2 regions of the Streptomyces sp. NPDC001568 genome follow, and region 2 is predicted to be linked to the other one. Evidence: riboswitches for the same ligand, from Rfam matches in the RefSeq annotation. Region 2 holds a riboswitch; the other holds the start of a gene.

Evidence for each region. Region 2 has a riboswitch for glycine ahead of gcvT (glycine cleavage system aminomethyltransferase GcvT). Riboswitches for the same ligand answer to the same signal wherever they lie in the genome.
Region 1: linked by a shared signal. The riboswitch ahead of gcvP (aminomethyl-transferring glycine dehydrogenase) and the one ahead of gcvT (glycine cleavage system aminomethyltransferase GcvT) in region 2 are both predicted to bind glycine.

Annotation. Positions count from the first base shown of each region.
Region 1 covers NZ_JBIAVF010000017.1:210,422-218,015, reverse strand. The annotation lists gene ACFY0I_RS29160 (DUF881 domain-containing protein) at 1-5, shown strand, start outside; gene ACFY0I_RS29155 (FHA domain-containing protein) at 88-1,032, shown strand; gene ACFY0I_RS29150 (MerR family transcriptional regulator) at 1,077-1,850, shown strand; gene ACFY0I_RS29145 (bifunctional nuclease family protein) at 1,914-2,387, shown strand; gene ACFY0I_RS29140 (MerR family transcriptional regulator) at 2,605-3,243, shown strand; gene ACFY0I_RS29135 (DNA polymerase IV) at 3,398-4,858, shown strand; gene ACFY0I_RS29130 (PRC-barrel domain-containing protein) at 4,855-5,244, opposite strand; glycine riboswitch at 5,359-5,457, shown strand; gene gcvP (aminomethyl-transferring glycine dehydrogenase) at 5,653-7,594, shown strand, end outside.
Region 2 covers NZ_JBIAVF010000016.1:74,892-82,485, forward strand. The annotation lists gene ACFY0I_RS27620 (enhanced serine sensitivity protein SseB C-terminal domain-containing protein) at 1-553, opposite strand, end outside; gene ACFY0I_RS27625 (enhanced serine sensitivity protein SseB) at 610-1,344, opposite strand; gene ACFY0I_RS27630 (AAA family ATPase) at 1,414-2,097, opposite strand; glycine riboswitch at 2,286-2,389, shown strand; gene gcvT (glycine cleavage system aminomethyltransferase GcvT) at 2,575-3,690, shown strand; gene gcvH (glycine cleavage system protein GcvH) at 3,824-4,207, shown strand; gene glyA (serine hydroxymethyltransferase) at 4,225-5,481, shown strand; gene ACFY0I_RS27650 (APC family permease) at 5,666-7,312, shown strand; gene ACFY0I_RS27655 (L-serine ammonia-lyase) at 7,472-7,594, shown strand, end outside.

The DNA.
Region 1 (7,594 bases), on a different contig from region 2:
CGTGATGTCGGGCGGAACGTGGACCGGCTCACGCGGGCGGATGCCTGCGGGGGGTCGACGCACCGAAGTCGCGGTGCGTGGTGGAAACTGTCTGGTGGTTACGGACGTTGTGAGAATGTCCGGGTCGGCAGGTGTGTGCATGCAGAGTTCGTCCTGCCCCACGGGCGGGTCTGTTTCGGTCAAGGGGAATCGCCCGTGAAGTTGTTTGAGAAGTTGTTCGGCAAGAAGAACCGCGAGGACAGCGGTGCCGCGCGTCACCGTGCGGGACACGGTGACGGGGAAGGGCAGGGCGACCGGCCGCTCTTCCGCGATGAGGTGGCCGGCCAGGGTGACAATTCGGGCGCGCAGGGCGCGTCGAACGTTGACCCCGCCGGTTCCGGACGCATAGGTTTCGGTGAACCATCAACCTCAAGTGCGGGTGGAGGGTTTGCGCCCGACCCGTATGCCACCAATGCCTCCGCGGGGCAGCCGCGGCGCGAGGAGCCGTCCATGTCGGCCGAGCAGGTTTGCAGCAGGTGTGGGCACCGCAGCGATGCGGCCAGCCGCTTCTGCTCCAACTGCGGAGCGCCGCTGCGGGCGGGCCTGACGCCGGAGCGTGCCTCGGAGACCACGTCCACGATCTCGATCTCGGGCCTCGAGGCCTACGAGGCCGAGGTGTCGGGACAGCCGCACGCGTCGTCGTCGCTCTCTCCCGAGGCCCAGGCCGCGGTGGAAGCGCTGCCGCCCGGTTCCGCTCTGTTGATCGTGCGACGCGGCCCCAACTCGGGCAGCCGCTTCCTCCTCGACGGTGAGCTGACCACGGCGGGCCGGCACCCGCAGAGCGACATCTTCCTGGACGACGTCACCGTCTCCCGGCGTCATGTCGAGTTCCGCAGGGGCCAGGAGGGCGGCTTCACCGTCTCCGACGTGGGCAGCCTCAACGGCACGTACGTGAACCGCGAGCCGATCGACTCGGTCGCCCTGCACAACGGCGACGAAGTGCAGATCGGCAAGTACCGGCTGGTCTTCTACGCGAGCCTGCGGGGCATCTGACCCTTCCCCCGGACCCGGTCCGGGGGAACCACAGGGAAGGTTCCATGCTGCGTACCCCCACCGGCGGTGCCCCGAAGAGCGGCACCGCCGGCACCGTCGGCCAGACCGGGCGGCTGGTGAGCATCGGCACGGTGCTGACCACGCTGCGCGACGAGTTCCCCGAAGTCACCATCTCGAAGATCCGCTTCCTGGAGGCGGAGGGGCTCGTCGAGCCCCGGCGCACGCCTTCCGGATACCGCAAGTTCAGCACCGGCGACGTGGAACGGCTCGGGCACATCCTGCGCCTCCAGCGGGACCACTACCTGCCGCTGAAGGTCATCCGGGAGCAGCTCGACGCGCTCGACCGGGGCGAGCAGATCCGCATCCCCGGGCCCACCGCCCACGGGGAGTCCGTGGATCCCGCGAGCCCGTCCGCCCTGTACGGCGAGGTGGGCCGGGAGCGGCCGACCGTGCCCCGGGTGGGGCGGGCCGAGTTGATCGCCGCCGCCGAGGTGGACGAGGTCCAGCTCGTGGAGTGGGAGTCGTACGGCCTCATCTCCGAGGCGCCCGGCGGTGGGTTCGACGCGGAGACGGTCACCGTCGCCCGGCTGATCGCCGATCTCGGCCGGTTCGGCCTGGAACCGCGCCACCTGCGTGCCATGAAGGCCGCCGCCGACCGTGAGGCGGGTCTGGTGGAACAGGTCGTCGCGCCCCTGCGCAGGCACCGCAATCCGCAGACCAGGGCGCACGCCGAGGCGACGTTGAAGGAGCTCGCGGGGCTGTCCGTACGGCTTCACGAGGCCCTCGTGCAGACCGCTCTGGGCGTCCGGTTGCGCTGACGGCGCTGGTCGGCGTGGGGCCCCGACTACCCAAACCGGCCGGGCAGGTCCTAGGGTTGCTGTGTGAACGAGCTCGACGTTGTGGGTGTCCGGGTGGAAATGCCCTCCAACCAGCCGATCGTGCTCCTACGTGAAGTGGGAGGCGACCGGTACCTCCCCATCTGGATCGGTCCTGGGGAGGCTACCGCCATTGCCTTCGCCCAGCAGGGAATGGCCCCTGCCCGGCCGCTGACGCACGACCTGTTCAAGGACGTGCTGGAAGCGGTCGGTGAGGAGCTCTCCGAGGTCCGGATCACGGATCTGCGCGAGGGTGTCTTCTATGCGGAGCTGGTCTTCGCCAGCGGGGTCGAGGTGAGCGCGCGGCCTTCCGATGCCATAGCGCTGGCCCTGCGGACGGGGACGCCGATCTACGGCAGTGACGGTGTGCTCGACGACGCCGGAATCGCCATTCCCGACGAACAGGAGGACGAGGTGGAGAAGTTCCGCGAGTTCCTCGACCAGATCTCACCGGAGGACTTCGGTACCGGCCCGCAGTGAGGGGTGCGAAGGGGAGTCGCGGGGGCGGGCGCCGTGAAACGCGGCCGCGTCGCCCACCGGGAACTTTCAGCCCATTCGAGTAGCCTTTCCCCGCAATGGGGTACGGGAAACCACTCTCAGGGTGATTATCACTCGGCGTGCCGAGTGTGGCGATCGTTGACGCACCCCTGGTCACTGCCTACCTTCGAGGTGGGCAGGTCAAGGACGGAGGGTCGGCGTGAGGATCACGGGCGACGGTACGACCGGGGGCACCCCCGCACGGAGTGATGGTGGGCCGTACCCGCTGCACGGCGGCGCGGCCGGGTCCGCGCACCGTCAGCCGGCGTCCACGCCGGTCGGACCGGTGAGCGACGCCCCGGCGCCCGAGCAGGTCGGCTACCGCGGCCCGACGGCATGTGCCGCGGCCGGCATCACGTACCGGCAGCTCGACTACTGGGCGCGGACGGGGCTGGTGGAGCCGAGCGTCCGGCCCGCGTACGGATCCGGCACGCAGCGGCTGTACAGCTTTCGCGACGTGGTGGTCCTCAAGATCGTCAAGCGCTTCCTGGACACCGGGGTGGCGTTGCAGAACATCCGCACCGCCGTGCAGCACCTGCGGGACCGCGGTTTCCACGACCTGGAGCGCATGACGCTGATGAGCGACGGCGCGACCGTGTACGAGTGCACCTCACCGGACCAGGTGGTGAGCCTCCTCCAGGGCGGGCAGGGCGTCTTCGGCATCGCGGTGGGCGTGGTCTGGCGGGACGTGGAGAACGCCCTGTCGCAGCTGCACGGGGAGCGCGTGGACACCGGGGAGACCCTGGTGGGCCAGAATCCGGCCGACGAACTGGCCGCGCGCCGCAACCGGGCCGTCTGATCGCGGCTCTCCGATCGCGACTCTCCCATCGCAGCCGGGCGATGCGGCCCGGCTGATCGGGTCCGGTGAGGCGCGGCCTCCTCGCGGACCGCGAGGGCGCCGCCTCCGTCGCGGTGGCCGCGGCGTTGTCAGTGCCGTAGGGGAGCATCGGGCTGTGAGATCCGCCCCGACCATCCTGCACCTGGACATGGACGCCTTCTACGCCTCGGCGGAGCAGGCGTCGAAGCCCAGCCTGCGCGGTAAGGCCGTGATCGTCGGCGGGCTGGGACCGCGCGGTGTGGTGGCCACCGCCTCCTACGAAGCCCGCCGGTTCGGGGTCCACTCGGCGATGCCGATGGCCCAGGCCCGTCGGCTCTGCCCGAACGGGGCCTGCCTGATCCCCCGCTTCACCCTCTACCGCGAGGTCAGCGAGCTGGTCATGGGCATGCTGAGGGCGCTGTCGCCGCTGGTCGAGCCGCTCAGCCTGGACGAGGCCTTCGTGGACCTGGAGGCGGGCGGGGCCGCATTCGACGCGGCCGGGGCCCGGGCGGTGGGGGAGCGGCTGCGGGCCGACATCACGGCCGCCACGGGGCTCAGTGGCTCGGTGGGGCTGGCCGGGTCGAAGATGCTCGCCAAAGTGGCCTCCGAGGAGGCCAAGCCGGACGGGCTGCTGCTCATCGAACCCGGCACCGAACGGGAACTGCTCGCGCCCATGTCGGTGCGGACCCTGCCCGGGGTGGGGCCGGCCACCGGGGAGCACCTGCGCCGGGCCGGGATCACCACCGTCGGGGAGCTCGCCGAAGCCGGTGAGGACGAGCTGGTCCGGATGGTCGGCAAGGCGCACGGGGCGGGGCTGTACCGGATGGCGCTGGGGCTGGACGACCGGCCCGTGGTCGCGGAGCGCGACGCGAAGTCCGTTTCGGTCGAGGACACCTTCGACGTGGACCTGCACGACCGGGTACGGATCCGCAACGAGGTGCAGCGGCTCGCCGACCGGTGCGTGGGCCGGCTGCGGGCCTCCGGCCACTCGGGCCGGACCATCGTCCTCAAGGTGCGGCGCTACGACTTCTCGACGCTGACCCGCTCCGAGACCCTGCGCGGCCCGACGGACGACCCGGCCGTGGTGCGGGAGGCGGCCGCGCGGCTGCTGGAGGGCGTGGACACCACGGGAGGAGTACGCCTCCTGGGGGTCGGGGTGACGGGCCTCGCGGACTACACGCAGGAGGACCTCTTCGCCCAGGTGCGCGCCGCCGAGGCGGACGGCGACCCGGGCGTCGCGCAGGAGAGCGGGACCGTTGCGCCGGATGGGGCGGAGCGGGTGGACGTGCCGTCCGGGGCCGGTGAGGTGGAGGCGCCTGGAGGGGCCGCAGGGGCCGTAGGGAGCGTGGAGGGTGGAGGAGCGCCCGGGGACCCGGGCGGGGGCGTGGTGCGGTACTGGGCGGCCGGGAGCGACGTACGGCATGCGGTGTACGGGCCCGGCTGGGTCCAGGGCAGTGGGGTCGGCCGGGTGACCGTACGGTTCGAGCGGCCCGGCTCCGCGCCGGGCCGGGCCCGTACCTTCCGGGTGGACGACCCCGAGCTGGAGCCGTCCGATCCGCTGCCCCTGGTGGGTCCGGCCGGGGGCGTGTCCGCCTAACCGGCCGGCCGGCCGGCGTCGCGGCGGCGCTTCTTGGCGGGTGGGGGCGGGGCGTGCTGGAACTCCGAGGGGAGGACCACGTCGAGGCCGTAGTGGTGGTAGAGCTGGAGCTCCTGCTCGGGGGAGAGGTGACGGCCGACCCCGAAATCGGGGGCGTCCCTGATGAGGGAACGTTCGAACGGCACGCGCAGGGTGTCGTCCACCACCTCGCTGGGCTCCAGGGGGACGAAGGCGTCCCGGCCGAAGAGGCCGGTCCGTACGGCGGCCCACTCCGGAACGCCCGTGGCGTCGTCGAGGTAGACCTCGTCCACGGTGCCGATCTTGGCGCCGTTCCGGTCGAATGCCTTGCGGCCGATCAGGCTGCGCGGATCGATGTCGGTCTGCACGGTCCCTCCACTGGGTCGCAACTCCATCCGTAATCACTACAAAAGTGCATATCCGCAGACGGGGCCACTCGAGGGAGGGTCCAGATCCTCGCTGGTAGGCTGGGTGACGGCTGTTGACCCTGTGCGGGAGAGTCCTCCGATTGAGTTCGACGGAGGCGCCGAAGGAGCAAATCCTCCCCGGAATCTCTCAGGCATACGTACCGCACGTGAAGAGGCCACTCTGGAAAGCAGGAGCGGTGCCGGGACGCAGTACCGGCTCCTCTCCTCACCGACGGTGAAAGCCGGACCCCGTGGGCGATCCCCTCGTGGCCCGGTGAAGCTCTCAGGTTGAGATGACAGAGGGGGAGGCCGTCCGGGTGCCCGCGCCGTGGTGCCCCTCGCAGGTCATACGACCAGGAGGCCTCCGTCATGACCGCCAACCGCATTCCGCTCTCCCAGCTGGAGCGAGGCATCCCCTTCGAGCAGCGCCACATCGGCCCGGACGCCGAGGCGCAGGCGAAGATGCTCGCCCAGGTGGGCTACGGCTCCCTGGACGAGCTCACCGCCGCCGCGGTACCGGATGTGATCAAGACCGCCGCGGCGCTGAACCTGCCCGAGGCACGGACCGAGGCGGAGGTGCTCGCCGAGCTCCGCTCGCTCGCCGACCGCAACCAGGTCCTCTCCTCGATGATCGGCCTCGGCTACTACGGCACCTTCACCCCGCCGGTCATCCTGCGCAACGTCATGGAGAACCCGGCCTGGTACACGGCGTACACGCCCTACCAGCCGGAGATCTCGCAGGGCCGGCTGGAAGCCCTGCTGAACTTCCAGACCGTCGTCGCCGACCTGACCGGTCTGCCGACCTCCGGCGCCTCCCTCCTCGACGAGGGCACCGCCGCCGCCGAGGCCATGTCGCTGGCCCGCCGTGTCGGCAAGGTCAAGGGCGGTGTCTTCCTGATCGACGCCGACGCGCTGCCGCAGACCATCGCGGTGATCGAGACCCGCGCCGAGCCCACGGGCGTGGAGGTCGTCGTCGCCGACCTGTCGGACGGCATCCCCGCCGAGATCGCCGAGCGCGGCGTCTTCGGCGTGCTGCTCCAGTACCCCGGTGCCTCCGGCGCCGTACGGGAGATCAAGCCGGTCATCGACCAGGCGCACGAGCTCGGCGCCGTCGTCACCGTCTCCGCCGACCTGCTCGCCCTGACCCTGCTGACCTCCCCGGGCGAGCTGGGCGCGGACATCGCCGTCGGCACCACCCAGCGCTTCGGCGTCCCGATGGGCTTCGGCGGACCCCACGCCGGCTACATGGCCGTTCAGGCCAAGCACGCCCGCTCCCTGCCGGGCCGCCTCGTCGGCGTCTCCGTCGACGCGGACGGCAACAAGGCGTACCGGCTGGCGCTGCAGACCCGCGAGCAGCACATCCGCCGCGAGAAGGCCACCAGCAACATCTGTACCGCGCAGGTGCTGCTCGCCGTCATGGCCGGCATGTACGCCGTCTACCACGGCCCGGACGGGCTGCGGACGATCGCCCGCCGCACCCACCGCTACGCCGCCCTGCTCGCCGCGGGCCTGACGGCCGGCGGGGTCGAGGTCGTGCACGGCTCGTACTTCGACACGATCACCGCCCGCGTCCCCGGCAAGGCGGCCGAGGTCGTCGCGGCCGCCCGCGCCGCGGGCGTCAACCTCTTCCAGGTCGACGCCGACCTGGTCTCCGTCGCCTGTGACGAGACCACCCTGCGCGCCGACGTCGAGGCCGTCTGGGGCGCCTTCGGGGTCGCCGCCGACCTCGAGGCCCTGGACGCCACCACGGCCGAGACCCTGCCCGAGGCCCTGCAGCGCTCGGACGAGGTCCTCACCCACCCGGTGTTCCACCAGCACCGCTCCGAGACCGCGATGCTGCGCTACCTGCGCAAGCTGTCGGACAAGGACTACGCGCTGGACCGCGGCATGATCCCGCTGGGTTCCTGCACGATGAAGCTCAACGCGACGACCGAGATGGAGCCGGTGACCTGGCCCGAATTCGGCCAGCTGCACCCGTTCGCCCCGGTCGAGCAGGCGCAGGGGTACCTCACGCTCATCACCGAGCTGGAGGAACGTCTCTGCGAGGTGACCGGCTACGACAAGGTCTCCATCCAGCCGAACGCCGGCTCCCAGGGCGAGCTCGCCGGCCTGCTGGCCGTCCGCGCCTACCACCGGGCGAACGGCGACGAGCAGCGCACCATCTGCCTCATCCCGTCCTCCGCGCACGGCACCAACGCGGCGAGCGCCGTGATGGCCGGCATGAAGGTCGTCGTCGTCAAGACGGCGGACGACGGCGAGGTGGACGCGGCCGACCTGCGCGCCAAGATCGAGCAGTACCGCGACGAGCTCG
Region 2 (7,594 bases):
GGTCGAGCCCCACCGCCAGGTACGCCGACCCCAGCGAGGGCTGCACCCAGGCGCGGCGCAGCGAGCGCACGGCGGGCGTGCGGTGCGCGTGACGGGTCAGCAGCCCGTAGAACTGGGGCAGCTCCAGGGAGGGCTCGGAGAGCCGCAGCGGGCCCGCCGGCATCCGGTCCAGGCCGGTGGCGATCCGGCGCAGGTCGGCCCACGGCACGCCGAGGCCGCCGCCCTGGGCGTGCGGATTGACCCACAGCCCCCAGCGGTCCGGGTACAGGGCGCGGGCGATGTCCCGGCCGGTGACCACTTCGTAGCCGCGGTTCCAGCCGCTCGCGGCCAGTTCCTGCGGCGAGGTCACGCAGGGCGCGTAACCGAGGCCCTCGACCTCCATGCCGCCGTACTGGGCGTCCGGTGAGCCCGGCTGCCCCTGCCACAACAGCATCCACAGCCGCCCCTCGGCGAGGCCGTGCAGCAATGACTCGTAGCTCTCATAGCGCCCGGGAGTCACCTGGCGCAGCATGTGCTCGACCTGCCCGGCCGCGGCCGTGCCTGACGCACTCACCCGGTACCCCTCTTCGTCCGCCCGTCGTCCACCCGTACCGACCAGCTTAAGCGGCGCTACGGGAGGTAGAAGGGGCGTACGCGCTCACGAATCCACTCCGTGACCGGGTCCTCGGCGGCGTCGAGCAGGATCAACTGCACGGTCCAGGGCACCGGTACGCGCGCCAGGGCCCGCCCGAGGGCCTCCAGCGGGGCGCCGCGGAACTCGGGGTCCCATCCCACCAGCCGGACACCGACGTACAGCTCGGGGGCCCCGCCCTCCACGCTCGCCAGACAACGGTGGGCGGCGGCGACCACTCCGGTGCCGCGGAACTCCTCTGCGGCGACGGCCAGGAAGTCGACCGGGTCCTCCTGCCAGTCGGGCTCGAAGAGCCGTACGCGGCCCCCGGTGGCCGGGCCGTCCAGCGGACCCCGCCCGGCCCGGCAGAGCTCGGCGACGGCGGCCGGCGGCAGCGGCACCCCGACGGCCCCCTCCGGGTTCACGGCGATGCCGAGCTGCGGGGGCAGGCCGCGCGCGAACTCCACGGCGGGGGCGATCACGAAGTCCATGCCGGGGCCGGCGCAGTACCGGAACTGGGCCTCCGAGCTGTAGACGGGGACGTACGCCTCCCCGCCGATCAGCATCGTGGGAAGGCTGAGGCTGCCCTGCTCCGGGCCGCCGCCCTCGGGCAGCGGCACCCAGAGCGGGCTGCGCCCGAGCACCTCGACGATCCGCTCCCCGGCGTCCGTCCGCCCGAGCGCCGCCCCGAGCACCTGCTCCAACTCGTTCGCCGGCCAGCCGCTGCCCTGCATGTACCCCTGCCCTCCGTGTGGCGCCGATGTGCTGCCGAGGCTATCGGCTGCGGACGGGCCCGGTCGGAGTCAGCCGTGGAAGGCGATGGAGGTCACGGCGGCGGCCGAGCGGCGGTCGAGCAGCGTCGCCGAGGCGCAGCCCGCGGGCGGCCGTCCGGCCTCGGCCTCGCGGAGCAGCCGGCGGACGGCGCCGCGGTGGCGCGCGAAGGCGTACGCGGACACCCGACGCCCCCGCGCCGCCTGCCCGGAGAGCGCCTCCTCGGCGGTGGTGTCCAGCAGCAACAGGTGCAGCGAGCGGCCCCGGCGGCGGGCGACGGCGGCGAGCAGGCCCCGTACCCAGCTCTGCGTGCCGCAGTCGTGCACCACTACGGAATCGCCGGAGCTGAGCTTGCGCCACAGCCCCCAGTAGTGGGCGACGCGGACGAGCGGCCGGTACGCGGCGTAGGGCAGCGCGGCCGGCATCCGGCGCTCCCAGCGCTCGCGGGCGTCCTGGGAGTCGATGCCGCCGCCTTCGGTGGCGCGCTTGATCAGGGTGCTCTTGCCGCCGCCGGGCAGCCCGGACACCACGACGATGTCCCCCGCCGACCAGCCGAGCCGGTGCGGGCCGCGCGCGGCGGATCCGCGCAGGTCACGGACCGGGCCGACGCCCTCCGCGTGGATCCGCGGATCCACGCCCGCGCCCCGCTGGGTCGGGACCCCGTCCAGCCCGTCGAGCCCGTCGAGCCCGTCGATGGGTCCCGTTGTGGTGACCACTCCGAACCTCCACACAGCGTCTCCCCCCGAAACGGGGCCGCACGAGCCCCCTGCCCACTGAGTGTAAAGAGACGGTAATCCGGCGCGCCCGGTTCCGCTCTCCGCTTTCTTCCGGGCCCCGCCACCCGGTCCCCGACGTCCCGTGCAATGATGTGCGCCATCTGGACACCAACTGCATACCGGCCGCTTGAATCCGCGCGGGAGAGTCCCGGCAGGCCGCAAGGCCGTGCCCGGGCGCCGAAGGAGCAAGTACCTCCCTTGAATCTCTCAGGCCCCGTACCGCGTGGATGAGGCAGATCTGAAAAGCGAGCCGCGACACGACCGTCCCGACGGTCGTCGGAGCGTGCTCCACCCAAGGTGCAAACCGTGGAGTTGACCCGTACGCGCGGGAACTCCCGGCGAACCTCTCAGGTTCCGATGACAGATGGGGAGGATCGTCCTCGTCATGTCATGCCCTGGGACCCGGGAGCCACACCCATGAGCACTGCCCCCCGCCTGACCGCGCTCGACGCGCTGCACCGCTCGCTCGGTGCGACCATGACCGATTTCGCGGGCTGGGACATGCCGCTGCGGTACGCCAGTGAGCGCGACGAGCACAACGCCGTGCGCACCCGCGCCGGCCTGTTCGACCTGTCCCACATGGGCGAGATCACCCTGACCGGCCCCGAGGCCGTCAAGGTGCTGGACTACGCGCTGGTCGGCAACATCTCGACCGTCGGTGTCGGCCGCGCCCGCTACACGCACATCTGTCGGGAGGACGGCGGGATCCTCGACGACCTGATCGTCTACCGCCTGGGCGAGACCGAGTTCATGGTCGTCGCCAACGCCTCCAACGCCCAGGTCGTGCTGGACGCGATCACCGAGCGCGCCGCCGGCTTCGACGCCGAGGTCCGTGACGACCGTGACGCGTACGCGCTGATCGCCGTCCAGGGCCCCGAGTCCCCCGGCATCCTGAAGTCCCTCACGGACGCCGACCTGGACGGGCTGAAGTACTACGCGGGCCTGCCGGGCACCGTCGCGGGCGTGCCCGCGCTGATCGCGCGTACGGGCTACACGGGCGAGGACGGCTTCGAGCTGTTCGTCTCCCCCGAGCACGCCGTGGCGCTGTGGCAGGCGCTCACCGAGGCGGGCGCGGGCGTCGGCCTGGTCCCGGCCGGCCTGTCCTGCCGCGACACGCTGCGCCTGGAAGCGGGCATGCCGCTGTACGGGCACGAGCTGACCACCTCCCTCACCCCGTTCGACGCGGGTCTGGGCCGGGTCGTGAAGTTCGAGAAGGAGGGCGACTTCGTCGGCCGCGCCGCGCTGGAGGCCGCCGCCGAGAAGGCCGCCACGAAGGCGCCGCGCAAGCTGGTCGGTCTGATCGCCGAGGGCCGCCGCGTCCCGCGCGCCGGCTTCCCCGTCGTCGCCGACGGCCGGGTCATCGGCGAGGTCACCTCGGGCGCCCCGTCCCCGACGCTGGGCAAGCCGATCGCGATGGCGTACGTCGACGCGGAGCACGCCGCACCGGGCACGTCCGGCGTGGGCGTCGACATTCGCGGTACGCATGAGCCGTACGAGGTCGTGGCCCTGCCGTTCTACAAGCGGCAGAAGTAGTCCCGCACACGGCGACGCGGCACGGACCGGCCGTACGGACACCCGTACGGTGGCGTCCCGTGCCGTCCCGTGGCGTCCCAGCATCCAAGACCGCTGTTCGTATCCACTCCCCCGCATCCAGGAGAATCAGGTCATGAGCAACCCCCAGCAGCTGCGTTACACCAAGGAGCACGAGTGGCTGTCGGACGCCGTGGACGGCGTCGCGACGGTCGGCATCACGGAGTTCGCGGCCAACGCGCTCGGTGACGTCGTCTACGCCCAGCTCCCCGAGGTCGGCGACACCGTCACCGAGGGCGAGACCTGTGGCGAGCTGGAGTCGACCAAGTCGGTCAGCGACCTGTACTCCCCCGTCTCCGGCGAGGTCGTCGAGGCCAACCAGGACGTCGTGGACGACCCGGCCCTCGTGAACACGGCCCCGTTCGAGGGTGGCTGGCTGTTCAAGGTGCGACTCTCGGACGAGCCCAAGGACGTGCTCTCGGCCGAGGAGTACGCCGCGCTCACCCACTCCGACAACTGACACCCCAGGGGATCTTGATGTCCGTACTGAACACGCCCCTCCACGAGCTCGACCCCGACGTCGCCGCCGCCGTCGACGCCGAACTCGTGCGCCAGCAGTCCACCCTGGAAATGATCGCGTCGGAGAACTTCGCTCCCGTCGCCGTCATGGAGGCCCAGGGCTCGGTCCTGACCAACAAGTACGCCGAGGGCTACCCCGGCCGCCGCTACTACGGCGGCTGCGAGCACGTCGACGTCGTCGAGCAGATCGCGATCGACCGGATCAAGGCGCTCTTCGGCGCCGAGGCCGCGAACGTGCAGCCGCACTCCGGTGCGCAGGCGAACGCCGCCGCGATGTTCGCGCTGCTGAAGCCGGGCGACACGATCATGGGCCTGAACCTGGCCCACGGCGGTCACCTGACCCACGGCATGAAGATCAACTTCTCCGGCAAGCTCTACAACGTGGTCCCGTACCACGTCGACGAGACCGGCGAGGTCGACATGGCCGAGGTCGAGCGCCTCGCCAAGGAGTCCAAGCCGCAGCTGATCGTCGCCGGCTGGTCCGCGTACCCGCGCCAGCTGGACTTCGCCGCCTTCCGCCGCATCGCGGACGAGGTCGGCGCGTACCTGATGGTCGACATGGCGCACTTCGCCGGTCTGGTCGCCGCGGGTCTGCACCCGAACCCGGTGCCGCACGCCCACGTCGTCACCACCACCACGCACAAGACCCTCGGCGGTCCGCGCGGCGGTGTCATCCTGTCGACGCAGGAGCTGGCCAAGAAGATCAACTCCGCGGTCTTCCCGGGCCAGCAGGGCGGCCCGCTGGAGCACGTGATCGCGGCCAAGGCCGTCTCCTTCAAGATCGCGGCCTCGGAGGACTTCAAGGAGCGCCAGGTGCGCACCCTGGAGGGCGCGCGCATCCTGGCCGCCCGCCTGGTCCAGGACGACGTCAAGGCCGTGGGCGTGGACGTCCTCACCGGCGGCACCGACGTGCACCTGGTCCTGGTGGACCTGCGCAACTCGGAGCTCGACGGCCAGCAGGCCGAGGACCGCCTGCACGAGGTCGGCATCACGGTGAACCGGAACGCCATCCCGAACGACCCGCGGCCGCCGATGGTGACCTCGGGCCTGCGGATCGGTACGCCTGCGCTCGCCACCCGCGGTTTCGACGCCGAGGCCTTCACCGAGGTCGCCGATGTCATCGCGCAGGCGCTGAAGCCGGAATACGACGCGGCGGACCTGAAGGCGCGCGTCTCGGCGCTCGCCGCGAGGTTCCCGCTGTACCCGACGCTCTAGTCGCTCCGGTCCCTCCGGTCGACGGACGGGGCCCGGCCGTGTTGTCCACAGGGCCGGGCCCTTTTCATGACCAATGTCCTCGGCGGATGCCGCCCATCGCCTCTTAAACGTTCAAAAAGTGGCAAATAGTCTCGCGATAAAGACAGCACGCCACGGCATCCCCGTCAGGACGGACACCCTCCCCATGGACATGAGCGCAGCGAACAGGAAGGGACTCAGTCTCTTCGCGCTGATCATGATCGGCATCGGCTCGATCTTCGGATCGGGCTGGCTCTTCGGTGCGGGCACGGCCGCGCAGGTCGCGGGCCCCGCGGCGCTCGTCGCCTGGGTCATCGGGGCCGTCTTCATCGGCATGATCGCCATGTCCTACGCCGAGGTGGGCGCCGCCTACCCGATCCCCGGCGGCATGGCCCGGTACGGGGCCATCTCGCACGGCCCGGTGCTCGGCTTCATCACCGGCTGGGCGGTGTGGATCGCGGTCGCCTCCCTGATCCCCATCGAGTCGATCGCGGCGACCCAGTACATGTCCTCCTGGAGCTTCGGCTGGGCGCAGGACCTGGTGGACGCCGGGTCCCACCAACTGACCGGCTTCGGGATGGCCGTCGCGCTGGCGCTCACCGTGGTGCTCTGGCTGTCCTGCTACTGGTCGGTCCAGCTGCTGGCGAAGATCAACGCGGCGCTGACCCTGGTCAAGTTCGCGATCCCGGTGCTCGCCGTCGGCGCGCTGATCGCCTCCGGCTTCCACTCCGAGAACTTCTCCGCCCACGGCGGCTTCGCACCGAACGGCTGGACCGCCGTCCTGACCGCCGTGACCACCTCGGGCGTCGTCTTCGCCTTCAACGGCTTCCAGGCCGTCGTGAACCTCGGCGGGGCCGCCAAGAACCCGGGCCGGGCCATCCCGATCGCCCTGGTCGGCGCGCTGTCCCTGGGCCTGGTCATCTACCTCGCCCTCCAGGCGGCCTTCCTGGGCGCCGTACCGCCGGAGCACCTGGCGCAGGCCGGCGGCTGGTCCGGGGTGAACTTCAACTCGCCGTTCGCCGACCTCGCCAAGCTGCTGATGATCCACTGGGTGGTGGTGATGCTCCAGTTCGGCGCCTTCATCTCCCCCGCCGGCTCCAACATCGCCAACGTGGCCTCGGCGGCCTACATGGTCCAGAACCTCTCCGAGACCGGGTTCTTCCCCAAGCGGCTCAAGGAGACGCACCCCGTGTACGGGACCGCCCGCCCGGCGATGTGGCTGAACCTGGGGTTCTCCGTCCTGCTGCTGGTGACCGTCGGTCACAGCTGGAAGACCCTGGCGCCGGTCATCTCGGCCGCGATGGTGATCTCGTACCTGATCGGTCCGGTCGCGGTCGGCGTCTTCCGTCGCACCAAGCCCGACCTGCCCCGCCCCTTCCGGCTGCCCGCGGCGAAGGTCCTGTGCCCGCTCACCTTCGTCTTCGCCGCCTGCGCCCTGTACTGGTCGAAGTGGCCGAACACCGGCATCGTCACCGCGCTGACCCTGCTGGCCGCCCCGATCGCCGCGCTCGTGCTCTCCCGCAAGGGCGAGCGGAACCTCTCCCGCCAGTTCGCCCCGGCCTGGTGGATCGTCTTCTTCCTCGGAGCCCTGTCCCTGCTGTCCTGGCTCGGCTCCACCGACTTCGGCGGCCGCGGCGCCATCCCGGGCGGACTGGACATCGCCCTCGTGGCGGCCATGGCCCTCGTCACGTACTTCTGGGCCGTGCACGCCGGCGTCAAGGCCCACCGGGCGGGCCTGCCGGGCCCGGACCCGGTGCTGGACGGCTCCGCCGCCCCGGCGCCGGAACCGGAACGCGAGCCGGCCCACGCCTGAACGCCACGTCCGGCAGCAGAGGCGTTCACCTGCACGCGTTAGGCTCGACCAGCGGACAAAATCCGCAGATCCGCCCCTTTGATCACCACACCGCTCGATCAGCACACCGCTCCACCTCCTGCCCCCTCCCACCCCACGAGCAGACAAGGGAGTCCGCCAGTGGCCATCTCCGTCTTCGACCTCTTCTCCATCGGTATCGGCCCGTCCTCCTCCCACACGGTCGGCCCGATGCGCGCGGCGCGCATGTTCGTCACGCGGCTGAAGAAGGACGGCGTCCTCGCC